2 regions of the Methylobacterium sp. GC_Met_2 genome follow, and region 2 is predicted to be linked to the other one. Evidence: riboswitches for the same ligand, from Rfam matches in the RefSeq annotation. Region 2 holds a riboswitch; the other holds the start of a gene.
The links. Region 2 has a riboswitch for thiamine pyrophosphate ahead of thiO (glycine oxidase ThiO). Riboswitches for the same ligand answer to the same signal wherever they lie in the genome.
Positions count from the first base shown of each region.

Region 1: linked by a shared signal. The riboswitch ahead of thiC (phosphomethylpyrimidine synthase ThiC) and the one ahead of thiO (glycine oxidase ThiO) in region 2 are both predicted to bind thiamine pyrophosphate.

Region 1 is NZ_JALNUM010000005.1:70,871-80,502, reverse strand. Features, by position in the region: gene OXS49_RS03540 (aldo/keto reductase) at 1-141, shown strand, start outside; gene OXS49_RS03535 (transglycosylase domain-containing protein) at 181-2,379, opposite strand; gene OXS49_RS03530 (hypothetical protein) at 2,667-3,602, shown strand; gene OXS49_RS03525 (pilus assembly protein PilZ) at 3,717-3,962, shown strand; gene OXS49_RS03520 (acyltransferase family protein) at 3,972-5,042, opposite strand; gene OXS49_RS03515 (restriction endonuclease) at 5,151-5,525, opposite strand; gene OXS49_RS03510 (alpha/beta hydrolase) at 5,549-6,250, opposite strand; TPP riboswitch at 6,543-6,648, shown strand; gene thiC (phosphomethylpyrimidine synthase ThiC) at 6,722-8,608, shown strand; gene OXS49_RS03500 (hypothetical protein) at 8,631-9,167, opposite strand; gene OXS49_RS03495 (flagellar protein FlaG) at 9,378-9,632, shown strand, end outside.
Region 2 is NZ_JALNUM010000041.1:203-9,834, reverse strand. Features, by position in the region: gene dnaG (DNA primase) at 1-664, shown strand, start outside; gene rpoD (RNA polymerase sigma factor RpoD) at 875-2,863, shown strand; gene OXS49_RS15445 (adenylate/guanylate cyclase domain-containing protein) at 2,934-4,193, shown strand; gene OXS49_RS15440 (glycosyltransferase) at 4,753-6,063, opposite strand; gene OXS49_RS15435 (TIGR02281 family clan AA aspartic protease) at 6,180-6,689, opposite strand; TPP riboswitch at 6,905-7,033, shown strand; gene thiO (glycine oxidase ThiO) at 7,131-8,321, shown strand; gene thiS (sulfur carrier protein ThiS) at 8,318-8,530, shown strand; gene OXS49_RS15420 (thiazole synthase) at 8,533-9,336, shown strand; partial or broken gene OXS49_RS15415 (thiamine phosphate synthase) at 9,333-9,632, shown strand, end outside.

The DNA.
Region 1 (9,632 bases), on a different contig from region 2:
ACGATCCCGAAGACCGGGCGCCCGAGCCGCGCGGTGGAGAATGCCGGCGCGGCTGAGCTGCATCTCGGATCCGCCGAGATCGCCATGATCGACGCGCATTTCCCGCGCGGCCCGCGCCCCCGGATGCTGCCGATGCTCTGAGCATCGACGAGCCGGCGTGCGATGCCCTCTCGTCTGTGCTCAGTCGCCGATGCCGAACAGCTTCTCGATGAAGTTGCGATCGTCCTTCGGCGCCCGCCGGGCCGCGGCGGCCGGGCGGGATGAAGGCGCCTGCGGATCGCCGAAGATCTGGCCAAGGACGCCGCCCGGCGCCTCCTGGCCGGCGCTGGCCACGGAGGCCGTCGTCTCCGGTGCCCTGCGCCAGCGGTTCATGTTGGGGAGCGGAACCGGGTTCTGACCCTTCAGCGCCTGGGTCATGTAGCCCTTCCAGACCTCCGCCGGCAGGTTGCCGCCCGTCACCTTCTTGGTCAGCTCGCCATCGTCGTTGCCGAGCCAGACCCCGGTCACCAAGCTGCCCGAGTAGCCGATGAACCACGCATCCCGGTAATCCTGGGTGGTGCCCGTCTTGCCCGCGAGGTCCCAGCCCGGAATGTCGGCCTTCTTGGCGGTGCCGCTGACGAAGGTCTCGTGCATCATGGCGTTCATCATGCCGTCGGCATCGGCGCTGATCACCCGGCCGAGCCCGTTCTCGGCCCGCTTGTAGAGCACCTTGCCGTCCTGCCCCTTCACGGCCGTGACCACGTAGGGGATCACGCCGGTGCCGCCATTGGCGAAGGCCCCGTAGGCGCCGACCATCTCCAGCAGCGTCACTTCGGAGGTGCCGAGCGCGATCGAGCCGTTGGCCTGGAGCGGCGAGGTGATGCCGAGGCGTTGCGCGGTCTGCACCACCGCCTTCGGGCCGACCTCCTGGCCGAGGCGCACCGCCACGGTGTTGAGGGAATGGGCGAGCGCCGTGCGCAGGGTGACCGGCCCCTCGTAGCGGTGCGAATAGTTCTCCGGCGCCCAGGTGCCGATGCGGATCGGCGCGTCGTCGCGCACCGTGTCGGGGGTGGCGCCGTGCTCCACGGCGGTCAGGTACACGAATGGCTTGAACGAGGAGCCGGGCTGGCGCTTGGCCGTGGTAGCGCGGTTGAACTGGCTCTGCGCGTAGTCACGCCCGCCGATCAGCGCGCGGATCGCCCCATCGGGGCGCATCGAGACGAGTGCACCCTGGCCGACGTTGAAGCGCGCGCCCTTGGCATTCAGCTCCTCGGTCAGGGTCCGCTCGGCGGTGGCCTGGAGGGCGGTATCGACCGTCGTCTGGACCGTGATGTCGGTTTCGAACTTGCCGACGTAATCGTCGAGTACGTCCATCACGAGGTCGGCGACGTAGTTGGCCGAGCCGCCGCCGCGGGCGTTGGCGGGCTTAGCCGGCTGGGCGAGCGCCACCTTCACGTCCTGCGCGGTCGCGAAGCCGAGATCCTGCATGGCGGCGAGCACCTGCGCGGCGCGGGCCTGCGCGGCCGGCAGGTTGCGGTTCGGGGCGAGCCGCGACGGCGCCTGGACGAGGCCGCCGAGCATGGCGGCCTGGGCGAGCGATACCTCCTTGGCGGGCTTGCCGAAATAGCGTTGCGCCGCCGCCTCGACGCCGTAGGCGCCGGCGCCGAAATAGACGCGGTTCAGGTAGAGTTCGAGGATCTCGTCCTTCGTGTACTTGTGCTCCAGCCAGAGCGCGAGGATCGCCTCTTGGATCTTGCGCGAGGCCGAGCGCTCGGGCGTCAGGAAAAGGTTCTTGGCGAGCTGCTGGGTGAGCGTCGAGCCGCCCTGCGCAACGCCGCGCCGAGTCACGTTCTGGCCGACCGCGCGCAGGATGCCGACCGGATCGACACCGAAATGCTGGTAGAAGCGTCGGTCCTCGATCGCCACGAAGGCGCGGGGCAGATAGGGCGGCAATTCCTTGATCGAGACCACCCGGCCGCCGGTCTCGCCGCGGTTGGCGAGCAATGTGCCGTCGCTCGCCAGGATCGCGATATTGGGCGGGCGCTTCGGGACCGCGAGCTGGTCGATCGGCGGGAGCTGGGAGGCATGGTAGGCGATGAGCCCAGCGAGCCCGATGACGGCCCAGAGGCCGAGCACCACTGTGCCGTAGACGATCCGGCCGAGCCACGAACGGCGACGCCGCTTCCGGCCCGCGCTCGCCGACCGTGCCGACGCCTTGGCCGGCTTGCGTGCCGGCCCACCCACTCGATTCGCCACGCCCTCTCCTGATCCAGAACGATCGTCACGGGACAGGCGCAGGTCGAGGTCGCCACGATCCCGCGCGCGCCCCTCCGGCACATCGAAGTTCGGCTCAACTCTGCCGCGCCCCTTGCCTGGACCGTTGCCTTGCCCCTTGGCCATGCATCCCGTCTTCGATTGATCCGGACCGGCGCGCCCCTCAGAGGCGACGCCGCACGGTTGTCGCGCGCCTCAGTCTGCGGCATCCGCCCCGACACAGGACAGGACGCGGCAGCCGCGCGTCCGCCTTGTCGAATCCGTTTGTGACCGCATCGCGGTGATGCTGGACGAGAAGGCTCGCCAATCCGTTAAGACCGCATCAACCTCTACGCCCCGGGCGCCGGGTCGGAAGGTTGCCCGGCACCCATCACCCGCCGCGCCTCGGCAAGCAGCACCGGGTGACGGGCTGATTGCGGACCGGAATCCGGCGTCTCCCGACCGAGCCGAGCGACGCGTGCCAGGAACAGGCGTCGACGCAGACCGAAGCGCCGGAGGCTCATCAGCAGCGCCTGAAGCACGAGGCGGACGGCTTCGGTGCGCTCGCGCTCGAGGACGATCTCGGTCTTCAGGGCCTCCTCGCGCCGGAGCGCGGCCTCGAGTTCGCCGCGGACGACCGTGCGCGCCGCCTCGTCCTGGCGCGCGACCGCCAGCGCGATTCGGCATTCCTGCAAGGCGCTGAGCAGAAGAAGCTCGTGCGCGGACGAATCTTTCACTCAGTCCTCCCGATGCGTCGCGGTCCGCCGCCGACCGATGCGACCCGTCCCCACGCCATCAACATCGTGAGCCGACGCCATAGCGAGCACGACCGCTGGCCGGAAGCCGCCATCCGAATTAATCGGCCCGGCATGACGCATCACGGGGGAATCGTGGACGTGAAGATTCGGATTGCCTCGGCCATCGCGGCCGGCTCGCTGGGGATGGGTCTGCTCGCGCTCTCCGCGGCCCAAGCCTATCAGCTCGACACGGTGAACCTGATTGCGTGCGCGCAGGAGGGGGGTGTCTGCCGGATGCCCTATCCCACCAACGTCTATTTCGGTGTTCCCGGCCGCACCAACGGTCGGCCGTTCCCACAGGGCGGTGTGATCGCCTGTAACGCTCAAACCTTCGGGGATCCCGCCCCGGGCCAGCCGAAGAGCTGCTGGTACGCGCCGCGTATCAATGCGGGCGGATCGAACGACCGCCCCCGGTACGAGGGCTATGACCGCCGCCGCGACGATGACCGCGACGATCGCGGCTACGACCGCGATTATGACCGCACGCCGATGCGGCGCCCTTACGACGAGGATTACGACCGGCCCGCGCCGCGGCAGTACCGGGACTACCGGGACTACCGGGACGACGATTGATCTTCCCCCGATAGCCACGCCCTCCCGCCGTATTCAGCCTGTTAACGGCGATCCGCCATGGTTTCGGGCATTCAGGTCCGGTTCGGCGGGCGGGTGCGGCCGAGGGAGAGTCTCATGACGGAGGACCGGCGCGGCACGTTCCGCAGGAACGCCTTCACGTTCGGCTCCCTGCTCCTCGCACACGGCGAGGTCAGTTGCCTGGTCTGGGACGCGACCGAGACGGGCGCCCAGATCGAGGTGGAGAACGATCAGCCGGTGCCGGATCGTTTCCCGCTGCGCCTGACCGCCGACGGCGATCCGCGTCCGGTTACGGTCGCGTGGCGGCGAAGCCGCCGGATCGGCATCGCGTTCGAGGGCTGAAGCGGCTCGTCAGGTCGCCTGCAGGGCCGGACGCGCCGACCTGCGGGGGGGCGCCAAGTGGAACCGTGCGGGCCGGACGAACAGGATCTTCAGTGGCGTGCCGCGCACGAGCCGTTCCAGGGCGAGCGGCAGCAGCACCGCGGCCACCATCACGAACAGGCTCACGGCACCGATATCCGCGATGATTCCGGTGCGCACGAGGATCTCCCGGGTCGCGGCCATCGGCAGCGAAAACGCGAGGTAGATGACGATCGAGCGCCGGCCGCAGACGCGTATCGCGTCCGCCAGGGGGCCACCCGCCCGGCCGATCAGGGCGGCCGCCACCACGATCGCCAAGGCTCCGGCGGCGCCGACGGCGAGGCTCACCAGGGGCAGGCTCGTCATCGTCGGATGGGCGGGATCGCTCGTGGGTGTCATGGCAAGCCAAGCGTCTAGAGCGGCCCAGACGGCAAGTCCGCCGAGCACCGGCCCGACATGGCGACGCGCCGTATCGGCCAGGGTGAAGATCCGGTCGGCGAACAGGTATCCGGCCACGAAGTAGACGTAACGGGCGCAGAACTCCTCGATCAGGGTCGAGTCGTTGCGGATATCGGCGATCTGCAACAGCGCGGCCACAGCCAGCAACATACCGCCCGGCAGGCGGCGCAGCACCTTGGTGACCACAGAAAACACAGCCAGCAGATAGATGAACCACAGGCTGGAATAGGGCTCGATCAGGGCGTGCGCGAGATGGGCTGCGAAGTCCGCGGGGCCGCCATCGCCGACGATCTTTCCGTATCGGGCCGCCGACTGGATCACGAGCCACAGCAGGTAGAAATAGGCGAAGTGGACCACGCGCCGGTCGGAGAACAGGCGCCAGTCGCGGTCGATCACCCGCCCCATGAACAGACCCGACAGCAGGAAGAAGTCCGGGATCCGGAACGGCTTCGCGAAGGCGACGACCGGGTGGAGGAAACCTTCGCCGCCCATGGCGTCGCCAGTGCCCGTCACGGCATGCATCATCACGACCAGGAGGATGCAGATCCCCTTCGCGATATCGACCCAGGCCAGTCGATCCCGTGCGTCCGCTGCTCCGGCCATCATCGCATCCCCGATACAGGGATGATCCTGGACCCCATGTGGTTGACGGCAAGATTCGAGACGCGATCGTTCTACCGACGTGGCCAAGACTTCGTAAATATTCGCCGCTCAGACCTTGCGTCGCGAGGTCCGCCGGTCGCGGGTCATGCGCGTGGCGGCGTGAAAATCATCGGGCTTGCCACGGACCCAGGCGAGAAATCGGGCGATCTCCGGATCGGTGCGCAGCGCATCAACCTCGGCGAGTCGGTTGGCGATCTCGGCCTCGCTGTAGCGGGCGTGGATCGCCGAGTGACAGATCTGGTGCAGCCGGACGGTGCCACGATGGGTTCCACCCTTCAGCTTGGGCGTCAGATGATGGAGGCTGGAGCGGGCGCGGGGTGGGATCGGACGCTCGCACAGCGGGCAGACCGGATCGACCCGCGCGGCGACGCCCGGCTGCTCGGGATCATCGGCACTCCAGCGCCGGGACCGCCGTCCAACCACGCACGCCCTCCTTCAACCGTCCACTACCCCGCCATCTCGGCCGCCGCGCAGCCCCGGCCGACACGCGCGCCGAACGTTGCCTCCGCTTCGCGATCCCGGAGGCCCAGGATGGAGACGTGATCGCCCGGTACCAGCTCGATCCGCGCCCGGGGTCCGGCCGCGGCGGCGAGCGCCAAGGCGAGCTTGGCCGGCACCACCGGATCGTCGCGGCCCTGGACGATCAGGACCGGCGCCGTCCCGGAGCGGATGCGCAGATCCGAGCGGTAGGTGTCGCGCAGGAGCCAGGCGGGTGCCAGCGGGGCATGCAGCCGCACCGTGTGGGTCATCGAGTCGAACGGCGCTTCAAGGTAGAGCCCGATCGCGGAATAACGCTCGGCGACCGCGACCGCGATGGCCGCCCCGAGGGAATGGCCGTGCAGCAGGATCGGCGCACCCGGCGCCCGCGCCGCCGCCTCCGCCACCGCGGCCAGACCGTCGCGGATCAGGCCATCTTCGCTGGGATGGCCGGTCGAACCCGGATAACCGCGATAGGCCGGCGTCAGCACGCCCCAGCCGGCTGCGCGCCAAGGGTCTGCGGAGAAGCGCGCCGCATGCGGTTCCGGGCGGCCACCGTTGCCGTGAAAGCTGACCACGATGCCGCAACCCGGCCGCGGCGCGCGCCAGAGGGCGTGAAGGGTTTCCCCGTCGCCGGTGGCGAACGTGATCGGCGCGACCTCCGGCGGCACCGGCGCGAGGGGCGGTGGATGATAGGCGCCCGGTTAGAGAAAGCGGCGTTGTCCCAGGGCGAGCGCGGCGAGCGCCAGGCCGCAGAGCAGGATTACGGTGAGCGCGAGACCGGCGAGAAGGCGCATTCGAATCGTCGGGTGGCGAAGTGGTCGGCGTGGGAGCCCTCTCCTAGGCCCGCTCCGGACGCCGTTGCAATCAGGGCCGCTTGGAACGCCGCCAGACCATCCGGAGCGGATGTCGTTCGGACGTTTTACGCAGCATTGACAAAGGCACCGGCAACCGTGAGTCTTGAATCGTTCCGAGGGGAGCCCCGCAGGGGGCTGAGATTGGGCATCCGGCCCTGACCCTTGAACCTGATCCGGCTCATACCGGCGGAGGGACGGGAACCTGCGGCTGCGCGCCTCGCGGCCGGCTCTCTCATCTCACCCATCGCGTGGACCGGACCGCTCCGAAGCGAGGAGAGGCCCACGATGAACGCACCCGTTCGCCCCAAGGACGTGACAGGCAACCCCGAGGCCGTGACCACCGGTCCGGTCACCGGATCGCGGAAGGTCTATGCGAGCCCGGTCGGCCGGTCGGACATCCGCGTGCCCTATCGCGAGATCGCCCTCTCCGACCCGAAGGAAGCACCGGTGCGGGTCTACGACCCGTCGGGCCCCTACACCGAGACCGACGCGCGCATCGACCTCAGCGCCGGCCTGACCGGCGTGCGCGAGCCCTGGATCGCGGCCCGCGGCTACACGGCGGTCGAGCCCCGGGCGGTCAAGCCAGAGGATAACGGTTTTGCCGGCGACAAGCTCGTGGCCCCCTGCCCCGCCGAGCGGACCATCCGCAAGGCGGCGCCCGGCCAAAAGGTGACGCAGTACGAGTTCGCCCGCGCCGGGATCATCACCGAGGAGATGATCTACGTCGCCCACCGCGAGAACGCCTGCCGCGAGCAGATGCTGGAGGGCGCCGAGGCTACGCTCGCCGACGGCCAGAGCTTCGGCGCTTCGGTACCGCCCTTCATCACCCCCGAATTCGTCCGCGACGAGATCGCCCGGGGCCGCGCGATCATCCCGGCCAACATCAACCACACCGAGCTGGAGCCGATGGCGATCGGCCGGAATTTTCTGGTCAAAATCAACGCCAATATCGGCAACTCGGCTGTGACGTCGTCGGCTGCCGAAGAGGTCGAGAAGCTGGTTTGGTCGATCCGCTGGGGCGCCGACACGGTCATGGACCTGTCGACCGGTCGCAACATCCACAACATCCGCTCGTGGATCATCCGCAACAGCCCAGTCCCGATCGGCACGGTGCCGATCTATCAGGCGCTGGAAAAGGTCGGCGGCGACCCGCTCAAGCTCGACTGGGAGGTGTTCAAGGATACCCTGATCGAGCAGGCCGAGCAGGGCATCGACTACTTCACCATCCATGCCGGCGTGCGCCTCGCCCACGTGCCGCTGACCGCCCGGCGGGTCACCGGCATCGTCTCGCGCGGTGGCTCGATCATGGCCCGTTGGTGCCTCGCCGGGCACCGGGAATCGTTCCTCTACGAGCGGTTCGACGAGATCTGCGACATCATGCGGGCCTACGACGTGTCGTTCTCCCTGGGCGACGGCCTGCGCCCCGGTTCGATTGCCGACGCCAACGATGCCGCGCAGTTCGGCGAGCTCGAGACCCTGGGCGAACTGACCAAGATCGCCTGGGACAAGGGCTGCCAGGTGATGATCGAGGGCCCCGGCCACGTGCCGATGCACAAGATCAAGGTCAACATGGAGAAGCAGCTGAAGGAGTGCGGCGAGGCGCCGTTCTACACCCTCGGCCCGCTGACCACCGACATCGCCCCCGGGTACGACCACATCACCTCCGGCATCGGCGCCGCGATGATCGGCTGGTTCGGCACCGCGATGCTCTGCTACGTCACCCCGAAAGAGCATCTCGGCCTGCCCGACCGGGACGACGTGAAGACCGGCGTGATCACCTACAAGATCGCCGCCCACGCCGCCGACCTCGCCAAGGGCCACCCGGCCGCGCAGTTGCGCGACGATGCGCTCAGCCGTGCCCGGTTCGACTTCCGCTGGGAGGACCAGTTCAACCTGGGCCTCGATCCGGATACGGCCCGCCGCTACCACGACGAGACCCTGCCCAAGGACGCCCACAAGGTCGCGCATTTCTGCTCGATGTGCGGGCCGAAATTCTGCTCGATGAAGATCACGCAGGATCTGCGCGCCGAAGTTCTGGCGATAGAGGAGGCCGGCGAGGTCGTGGGCGCGGCACCCGCGATGACCAAGGCGGAGGCCGAAGCTGGTATGAAGGCGAAATCGCAGGAATTCCTGGCCGAAGGCGGGAAGCTCTACGTCGACGCCGCCGAGTGAGGCGACGGCACGCCCGGTCCGTTCAGGATGCGGGCGTGCCACAGGCGACGACCGGATCGTCGCCGGAGGGAGCTTGAATCTCGATGACGGACCCGGGGCCGGCACCGTAGCCGTCGTGCAAGGCCGCGAGCATCAGATCCGCCGCGATGGTGACATCCGGCGGGTCTCCGATTACGACGTCGCGAGCGGAGTTCTTGCTTGGGCTCGCCTGGACGTAGCCGAGCGCGTTCAGAGCCGCCCGCTCGGGCGGGCCGAGCTGCAGCCGCCCTTCGCCGGTTGGGCCGTAGGCGCCGGACGAGGCCTCGCAGAACATCCGCGTGTCGCGATCCTGGAAGATGCACTGGACGTAGCGCTGCGGCGCGCCGCGCAACGCCACGATGATGAAGCGGTCCCGCGATTCTTCGATCGGGCCACGCTGATGCATGATCTCGAGGTGCTCCACGATCGCACACCGATGCCGCGCGATGAAACGCGTCCGAGACGCCGCCGTATCGCTCAAGTCCGCCGCGGCGAGCGGCGACGTGACGGTGATCATCAGAACGGCGCAGGCCCAGTGCATCCAGACTTCCTTCCGCGGACGCTTGCGGGTGGGATGCTCCGGCCCCTGCAGCAGCCGAAATCAGCACGAATTTGTGTCGGTGCGGTAACGGAATGTTCAGTGCATGCCGGATCGCCATTCGGCGCCCGGTGGATGACCGACCAGCGTTAAGGAACGCTTAGGCCATGAGGCGGCTGAATCCTCCGATCACAGGATTGCAGGAGAGCAGCCATGGAGATCCGCCCGCTCGCGGCCCCGCCGCCGGGACCGCAGGGCCTCGATGCCCTCGGCGCGACAGCCGCCCCCGCCGAAGCGCAGCAGCCGTCCGAATCGCCTGCGAGCTCCACCACATTGGAGCCTGCGGTGAAGCTCGACATCACCGCCACCAACGGCAAGGCGCGGTACATCAAGGATCTCGATACCAGCGCCATCGTCTTCCAGGTGGTGGACACCACGTCCGGCACCGTGATCGATCAGCTGCCCAGC
Region 2 (9,632 bases):
TCGCGACGATATCGAGGAACGGCTCCGCTCTTTGTCTCCGCGCAGCGCTCGGGCCTCGGGACCGGCGCCCCGCGGGCGAACCCGCTTCGTCCGCCCCGGCGAGACGGTCTCGCCACGGATCACCGGCAGCCCGAGCGCATCCATGACGGCCTCGGCGGGCTTCATCGGTGCGGCGCCGGTCCGCGAGGCGGTGATCGTTGGAACGCTGCTGGCGCATCCCGAGATGCTCGGTGAGTTCGCCGAAGAGATCGCCGAACTGGATTTCGAGGATCCGGACGCGCGGGCGCTCCTGTCGGTGCTCCTTGCCAGCGCAGCCGAAGATCCGCACACGGATCCCGCAATGTTGCAAAATCGCATCAGTCGCGCCGGACTTACGGCGGCCTCCGAGCGGATTCTGACGCTAGGACGCTCGCGAGACCGCTTGACCCTTGCGCCCCATGCCGATCCGGCGCACCGCGCAGACGCGCTCCGACAGGCGATGATCTTGCACCGGCAGGCAGGAGCGCTACATAGCGAACTTCGCGAAGCACGGCAGGCGTTTGAGAACGATCCGACCGATGCCGGATGGGCATGGCTCTGCGAGGTGAAGGCGAGGCTGGAGACCGTCATCGCTGCCGAGGCTGAGGCCGACAAGCCGGAGTCGAGCGACTCGACGGCTGCCTGACGGCCGTGTCATGGCGGTATGGGCTGGCGGTAGCGACAGGGGGCAGCCCGTCATAGTTAACAATCGGTCAAGCCTCAGGCTTGCATACGGATACCGACGACTCAAGGCGACGGAGCAATCCGGCGCCGATCCCGTACCGCGGCGTCGCTGGCGTGGACCGGCCTCTCAAGGGCCTCCGCAGCGCTCCGCCCACGAAACAATAGGCTGATCATGGCAACGAAGGCAACGGAACGGGACGAGACGGACGCTGCCCCAGAGCAGCAGACCGACGGGCCGCTCCTCGACCTGACGGATGCTTCGGTCAAGCGCATGGTGAAGCTCGCCAAGAAGCGCGGCTACGTCACCTACGAAGAGGTCAACGAGGTTCTGCCTGAGGGCCAGTCCGATCCGGACCAGCTTGAGGACGTGCTGTCGCAGCTGTCCGAGATGGGCATCAACGTCGTCGAAGCCGAGGAGACCGAAGAGGCCGCCACCGGCGAGAAGGCGGCGGAGGGCGAGGAGGAGGAGGCCGAGGGCGGCGAGGTCGCCGAGGTCGCGCCGGCGCGCGCGGTCACGGTCGCCACCACCACCAAGGAGCCAACTGACCGCACCGACGATCCGGTGCGGATGTACCTGCGCGAGATGGGCTCCGTGGAGCTCCTGTCCCGCGAGGGCGAGATCGCGATCGCCAAGCGCATCGAGGCCGGCCGCGAGGCGATGATCGCCGGCCTGTGCGAGAGCCCCCTGACTTTCCAGGCGATCATTATCTGGCGGGACGAGCTGGTGGAGGGCAAGGTCCTCCTGCGCGACATCATCGATCTGGAGGCGACCTACGCAGGTCCGGACGGCAAGAACGCCCCGCAGATCGCCGAGGGCGAGGGTGAGGACGCCGAGGACGCCGAGGCGCCCGCGCCCCCCGAAGGCGGCGACGACGAGGACGATCTGGAGAACAACGTCTCGCTCGCCGCCATGGAAGCCGAGATCAAGCCGCGGGTCCTCGAGACCTTCGATGCAATCGCGGCGAACTACCGGAAGCTGCGCAAGTTCCAGGCGGAAGGCACCGAGCGCAAGGCGACGGGTGGGCAGAACACACCGGCTCAGAACCAGAAGCAGGGCGAGCTGAAGGACATCGTGGTCGCCGACGTGAAGTCCCTGTCGCTTAACAACAATCGCATCGAGGCGCTGGTCGGCCAGCTCTACTCGATCAACAAGCAGCTGATCGGCCACGAGGGCCGGCTGATGCGCTTCGCCGAGAGCCACGGCGTCGCTCGCGACGAGTTCCTGCGCCACTACCAGGGCTACGAGCTCGATCCGAACTGGATGGAGCGCGTCGGCACTCTCGGCGGCAAGGGCTGGAAGAACTTGGTCGAGAAGGGCTCGAAGCAGGTAACGGATCTGCGCGCGCAGATCCTCGACCTCGCCTCCGAGACCGGCCTGGAGATCGGCGAGTACCGCCGCATCGTCAACATGGTCCAGAAGGGCGAGCGCGAGGCCCGGCAGGCCAAAAAGGAGATGATCGAGGCGAACCTGCGCCTCGTGATCTCGATCGCCAAGAAGTACACGAACCGCGGCCTGCAGTTCCTGGACCTGATCCAGGAGGGCAACATCGGCCTGATGAAGGCGGTGGACAAGTTCGAGTACCGCCGCGGCTACAAGTTCTCGACCTACGCCACGTGGTGGATCCGGCAGGCGATCACCCGCTCGATCGCCGATCAGGCGCGCACGATCCGCATCCCGGTGCACATGATCGAGACGATCAACAAGATCGTCCGCACGTCGCGCCAGATGCTGCACGAGATCGGCCGCGAGCCGACTCCGGAGGAGCTGGCCGAAAAGCTGGCCATGCCGCTGGAGAAGGTTCGAAAGGTCCTGAAGATCGCCAAGGAGCCGATCTCCCTCGAAACGCCCATCGGCGACGAGGAGGACAGCCACCTCGGCGACTTCATCGAGGACAAGAACGTCGTCCTGCCGATCGACGCGGCGATCCAAAGCAATCTTCGCGAGACGACGACGCGCGTCCTGGCGTCGTTGACCCCGCGTGAAGAACGCGTGCTGCGTATGCGCTTCGGGATCGGCATGAACACCGACCACACCCTCGAAGAGGTCGGCCAGCAATTCTCGGTGACCCGCGAGCGCATTCGCCAGATCGAAGCGAAGGCGCTGCGCAAGCTGAAGCACCCCTCACGCAGCCGGAAGCTGCGGAGCTTCCTGGACAACTGAGCCCCCGCCGCGGCACGGTCCGCGGCGCCTGCACTTCAACCGCGCCGCCGCGCGGCATGACACTGGCGCCATGCTCGAACGCCGCCCGCCAACGCCCGGAGTTCCAACGGCCTTCGCGGATGGCTCCGAGGCCGACGACGTGCCCTTCGGCGCGTTGCAGCCATCCGTGGGCATCCGCGACTGGCTGCTGGGCGAGGGCGCCCGGTTGGAAAAGGCCGAGGAGATGCTCGAAGGCCTCGCCGAGCGGCTGATCGCCGTCGGCGTCCCGGTAGACAGGGCTTCCACGGCCATCGACACCCTGCACTCGGAATATGCCGGCGTCGGGCGGATCTGGACCAGGGACAGCGGCACCACCGTGCGGTTGTTTCCGCACGGTGCCCGATCCACGGACGCCTATCTCAACAGCCCGTTCCACACGGTTCACGAAACCGGGGAGTGGCTGATCCTCGACCTCGCCGAGACTCCGGACGACGCCTACGCGATCATCCCGGACCTGAAGGCCGGGGGCTACACGCATTATGTCGTCGCGCCGCTGTTCTTCACCAACGGCACCAAGAACGGCATCACCTTCGCGACCCGCGCGCCGGAGGGCTTTGGTGAGGACGACATCGCCATCTTGCGCTTCGTCATGCCGGCGCTGGCCGCCGTGGCGGAAATGCGCGTCCTCAACAAGCAGCTCGATCACGTGCTGCGGCTCTATGTCGGCGACGAGCCGCACCGGGCGATCCTGGCGGGCGACATCCGCCGCGGGCAGGTCACACGGATCCGCTCGGCGATCCTGTTCGCCGACATGCGCGATTACACCCGCACCTCCGCCGACATGACGCCCGAGGAGGTGGTGGGCCTGCTCAACGTGTTCTTCGACTGCCTCGTGCCGCCGATCGAGCGCGAGGGCGGCGAGGTGCTGAAGTACCTGGGCGACGGCCTGCTGGCGATTTTTCGCGAGACCGGTGATGATTTGGGCGGCGCCGCCAAGGGGGCGCTCACGGCGGCCCAGCACGCGCTCGCGGCCCTCGACGAGGCCAACGCCCTGCACCAGTTCCCGGTGCCGGTCGCGGCGGGCATCGCGCTCCACCACGGCGAGGCCGCCTACGGCAATGTCGGCTCGGGCTCCCGTCTCGACTTCACGGTGATCGGCCGGGACGTGAATCTGGCGAGCCGTCTGGCCCAGCTCAACCGGATCCTGGGCGAGCCGCTGCTGATGTCGAAGCCGTTCGTCGATTTTCTCTGGGGGGATCCGATCCCCCTGGGCGAGCACGTGCTCGACGGTTTCCGGGAGCCGATGGCGGTGTTCCGACCGAAGTTCCTGCGGCCGCGCAAGCCGAGCTGAGCGCGCTGTGCGGGGCGATACCACCAACCCTTTGATCCTGACGTGCTGGGCACCGGCGTCGAAGCAGGGCTGCAGGGATCGCGAAGCCTTCGAAAGGCCTCCGCTTTGCACCCGCACCTCCTCAGGACGAGGGTGTGGGTTGGACAGTTGCACCGGAGGCTTTCAGGTCTCGTTGACGATGTCGTCACGCGACCTCTCCCTCCCCGCAGCGCGCTAGAGCGCTCTCCGCCGAAGTGGACACCGGTTCGGCGCAAGAGAGCGCGTCACAACAAGGGTTGAGAGCCGCGCGCGATTGCAACGCGCACGGTACACGACACGCGTCTGCCAACACGGGTGGCAAGCGCGACATGCCCCCTCTCCCGTGCGGGAGAGGGTTGGGGTGAAGGTCGAGAAAGTTCAGGATCGCGCGCACCTTCAAGGCGCTGACAGGGTGCGCCTCTTCCGGAAAGTTCTCATCCCTCACCCTGTCCCTCTCCCGCACGGGAGAGGGGACCCGCGCCCTATTCGGCGACGGTGGTGTCACTGTCGTGTACCGTGTGCAACGCGATCGGGCACGGCTCTAAGCTCTCAATCTCTCCCACTCCGGCTCGAACGCCGACCTGTAAGGGGTTGGCTGAAGACCCCAGACCGGATCGACCATCTTCTCCGTCACCTCCCGGGCCATCGTACAGGCGCGGGCGAAGACGTCCCTTGGGACGTCGGGTCGCCCGAGGATCTTCAGGCAGGCGTATCCGCAGGCGCCGTATTGGCCGATGTGGAAGGCGTTGACGGCGAACTCATCGAGCAATCCGTAGTCATAGACCCATGGATTCAACGATATGCCCTCGCTCGGAAGCTCCAGCGCGAGGCCCGCCTCGGCGTAGCGATAGCCGTCCGCAAACCGCTTCTTCTGCCTGCATAACCGACTGGCCCCATGGCGGGCCTCCGCCCGTGCCGGGCGGATGAGGATCGCGCGGTCGTAGAGCTGCAACACCCTGTCGTCGGGCTCGCCCACGCGCTCCGCATTCACCGCGGCCATCAGCAGGCTGAAATAGATTTCTTCGTCCCAACCGCCCAGATCGGCCCGCTTCAGAAAACAGTCGAACGCCTTCCGGTATTCACCGGCTGCATCATAGGTGCTGCCGAGATACATCGTGTATCGCGCGACCATGAAGGAATCCGTCTCGACCGCCAGGGCCCCTTCGAGGAGGGCGATGTCACGTGCATCCGCCGTCTTGTCGCGGTGACGGGCCCCGTCATCACCCCGGCGCATCGCCAGGGGGAGGATCGGCATTCGCTCGACGCCCGGGCAGGAGAGGAACTCGTGCAGGACGCCCCGATAGCGCCAATCCTTCCTGCTGCTGACGAGCTGATTGCGCCAGTACCGCGTCTGCGTATCGATGATCTCGAACCGGTATCCGGGCTGGGACAGCTTCGGCATCGTGAAGTTGTCCGGGATGATCAGCGTGTCATCGGCGTCGATGATCAGAACGTAATCCGCGTGGCGGCGTGCGAGCTTTAGGGCCTCGTTTCGGTTCGTGGCGAAATCGACCCAGGGCCGCGCGACGAGGGCGCCCGGTATATCGGCCATCGCCGTGCGGATGATGTCCTGGGTCCCGTCCGAGGATCCGGTATCCACGATGATCCAATGATCGATGATCGGCCGAACCGAATCCAGACATCGACGGATAACGTGGGCCTCATCCTTGACGATCATCGACAGACAGATCGTCGGGCCTGCTTTTTTCGTCATCGAACTGTCCCGCACGTCGATTTCGACGCTCGACCGTAATTGACCGCGGACATAACATGATGCGTCGGGCGCGCAAAACGACCGGATGGTACGATTAAGATGTTGCTTATACTTATAAAATGAAGACGATTGAATCACTTAAACCAGTCATAGACCTATAGATTACAACCGAGTGCGTTTTTCTTGGCTGCATACCATACGCATCTTCGTACCAATGCAGGCCGGAAAGCGACGTGAACACAGCGCCCGGTCGGTTAGCCCCGGAGCGTCATCGTGCTGCCGGCAACGCTGAACTCGCGCAGGCGCCCGAGGAACGACATCCCCAGCAGGCTGGTCGCGAGGAGCCCCCGCGGGATCACCACCGCCTCCACGTCCCGCACCGTGATCGAACCGATCTGCACCACCGCGATCCGGATCGGTGCGACCCGGACCCGACCGTTCGCCGTGTTCCAGACGCGCGTGAAATCCGCGGGACCGACCCGGATCCCGATGCGCGCCGCATCCTCCTCGGAGAACGCGCAGGCGCTCGCACCGGTATCCACCATCATCGGCAGCGTACGGCCGTCCAGCAGGGCATGGACGAAGAAATGGCCGTTGCGGCCAGCCTGAAGCGCGACGCCCGACGTCACGACGGCTTCGAGGGCCGGCTTCGGCTGGGACGCGACCAGCAGGGCGGCCGGCACCGGGCGCAGGCCCTCTCGCAGCTTCTGCGCAGCCGTGACACCCAGGAAGCCGAGTGTGCAGACGAGCAGGATTGTGCGCACGCGGGTCAGCCTGTGGGTGGGGGTGCAGCCGTTGGGCGATGAGACCCCGGAGCCATGAAGGGATCGTGCGCGGGACCTGACGCCGGCGCCGTGGGGTGCCGTTTCCGCGCGGCGTGGTGTCCGGACCATGACCGGAACCCGGTTGTTTTCGCCCGAAGACCGGTCGTCGCCCCGGCGGCGGGGTTGACCGGCGGCAAGCGGGCGACCAAATCTATGCGTGTTCCAGGGAGATCCCCGGCAAGGGGCTGAGAAACCGCTGGCACGTCCGTCAGGACCTGCGGCGCGGAAATCCTTTGAACCTGATCCGGCTCATACCGGCGTAGGGATTGGACCGCGGCCGCCCGAAAGGCAGGCCACAGCTTCTTACCGAAGCACTTGGCCCGATCTCCACGACCGAACCCTGTGGAGAGACGCGTGTCCCTGGACCGCCCCCCGTCACCGATCGGACAACGCCGCGGCCCTGCGGGCGCACGTGAGCAGGTCCATCTTCCTGACACCACCGACATCGCGATCGTCGGCGGCGGACTGATCGGCCTGTCGATCGCATGGCGGCTCGCCCGGGCCGGCCATTCCGTGACCGTACTGGAACGCGAGACGATCGGCGCGGGTGCGAGCCTGGCGGCCACCGGAATGCTGGCGCCGGCCGCCGAGCACGAACCCGGCTCCGATCCGCTGCTGCCGCTCGCCCTGGACTCGCTCCGGCGCTGGCCGGCCTTCCGCGATGCCCTGGAGGCCGATGCGGGCCTGTCGATCGACTACCGGCCGGACGGCACGCTGGTCCTGGCGGTCGGTCGCGACGAGGTTGAGCGCCTGCGCTTCCGCTACGATCTCCAACGCCGCTCCGGGCTCGACGCGACGTGGCTTTCGGGCAGCGAGGTCCGGCGCCTGGAGCCCGGCCTGCGCCCCTCGATCACCGCCGGCGTTCACTGCCCAATGGACCATCAGGTCGATCCGTGCCGCGTGATGGCCGCCCTGGCGGAGGCCTGCCGTCGGGCCGGCGTCAGCCTGATCGAGCACGCCCCGGTGACGGCCCTCGACTGGTCGGGGGGCCGCGTCGCGGGACTCCACGTCGGCGAGCACGCCATCCGGTCCGGCACCGTGATCCTGGCCTCGGGCGCCTGGAGCGGGGAGGGTGGGCTGCTGCCGGAGACCCTGTCGTTGCCGGTGCGGCCCCTGAAGGGCCAGTCCCTGGCCCTGCGCACCACGCGCCGGACGGGTACGCTCGGCCGGATGGTATGGACCGAGCAGGTCCACATGGCACCGAAGAGCGATGGCCAGCTCATCGTCGGCGCGACCGTGGAGGATTGCGGCTTCCGTCCCGGCGTCACCGCGGGCGGCCTCTACGCGCTGCTCGAAGGTGCGCGGCGGGTCCTGCCCGGGATCGAGGAGATGGACGTGGAGGCCGTCTGGAGCGGCTACCGGCCGACCTCGGACGACGACGCGCCGATCATCGACACGCTGGCGCCCGGGCTGGTTGCCGCCACGGGGCATCATCGCAACGGCTATCTGCTCGCCCCCGTCACCGCCGATGCCGTGGCCGAGCTGGTGACGAACGGCGCGCTGCCCGAGGTGGCCCGTCCCTTCACCCGGGCGCGGTTTGTTCAGGCCGAGCCTTGGAGGGCCTCGGCATGAAGGTCTTCATCAACGGCGAGCCGCGCGAGCGCGACGCCGGGACCGTGAACGCCCTGTTCCGCCAGGAGGCGGAGGAAAGCGGCATCGAGAGCCCGCAGGGCATCGCAATCGCGCTGAACGGTCGGGTGCTCCGCCGCCGGGACTGGGACGAGACCCCGGTCGCCGAGGGGGACCGCGTCGAGATCGTCCGCGCCATGCAGGGAGGTTGACCATGGACCAGAGCGTTACGCCGCTGCGCCCCGATCCGACGCCCGACAGCTTCACCATCGCCGGGGTGAACCTGTCGTCCCGACTGTTCATCGGTACCGCCGGCTATCCCACGCAGGCGATCATGCGCGACGCCGTCGCGGCGAGCGGGGCCGAGGTGGTGACCGCCTCGATCCGCCGGGTCTCGCTTCAGGGCCACGGCTCGGACACGGTGACGCTGCTGAAGGGCAGGCGCTTCCTGCCGAACACGGCCGGCTGCGAGACCGCCCGTGACGCGATCATGACCGCCGAACTCGCCCGCGAGGCGCTGGACACCAACTGGATCAAGGTCGAGGTGATCGGCGACCGCGAGACCCTGTACCCGGACGTCGTCGAGTTGATGGAGGCCTGCCGCCACCTCGTGGACGACGGCTTCGTGGTCCTGCCCTATTGCAACGACGACCCGATCGTCTGCCAGCGCCTGGAGGATCTCGGCTGCGCCGCCGTGATGCCGATGGGCTCGCTGATCGGTTCCGGGATGGGGGTGGCCAACCCGGCCAATCTCGAACTGATCTGCCGCCGGGCCAAGGTGCCCGTCGTGGTCGATGCCGGGATCGGCACCGCATCGGATGCGGTGATCGCCATGGAGCTCGGCGCGTCCGCATGCCTGATCAACACCGCGATCGCCAAGGCCGACGACCCGGTGCGCATGGCTCGTGCCATGGGCTGGGCCGTGGCAGCCGGGCGTGACGCTTACTTGGCCGGGCGCATCCCGCGGCGCGGCCGGGCCGAGCCGTCGAGCCCGCAGCTCGGCCTCGTCGGCTCGTGAGGGCACTGCCGTCGCCGCTGCTGGCGGTGACGGACCGGCATGGCCATGCGCGGCCGCTCGCCGAGACTGTCCAAGCGATCCTAAAGGGCGGCGGGCGCTGGATCTGGTTCCGCGACCGCGACCTGGAGCCTGTGGCGCGGCGGCGGCTCGGTGAGGCCGTGGCGGCGCGCGTCCGAACAGCGGGCGGGGTCCTGACGGTCGGCGGTGATGTCGCCCTGGCCCGGGCGCTCGGCGCCGACGGCGTGCATTTCGGCGGCGGCTCGGACGCGGAGGCGATCGCGGCGGCGCGTGACGCG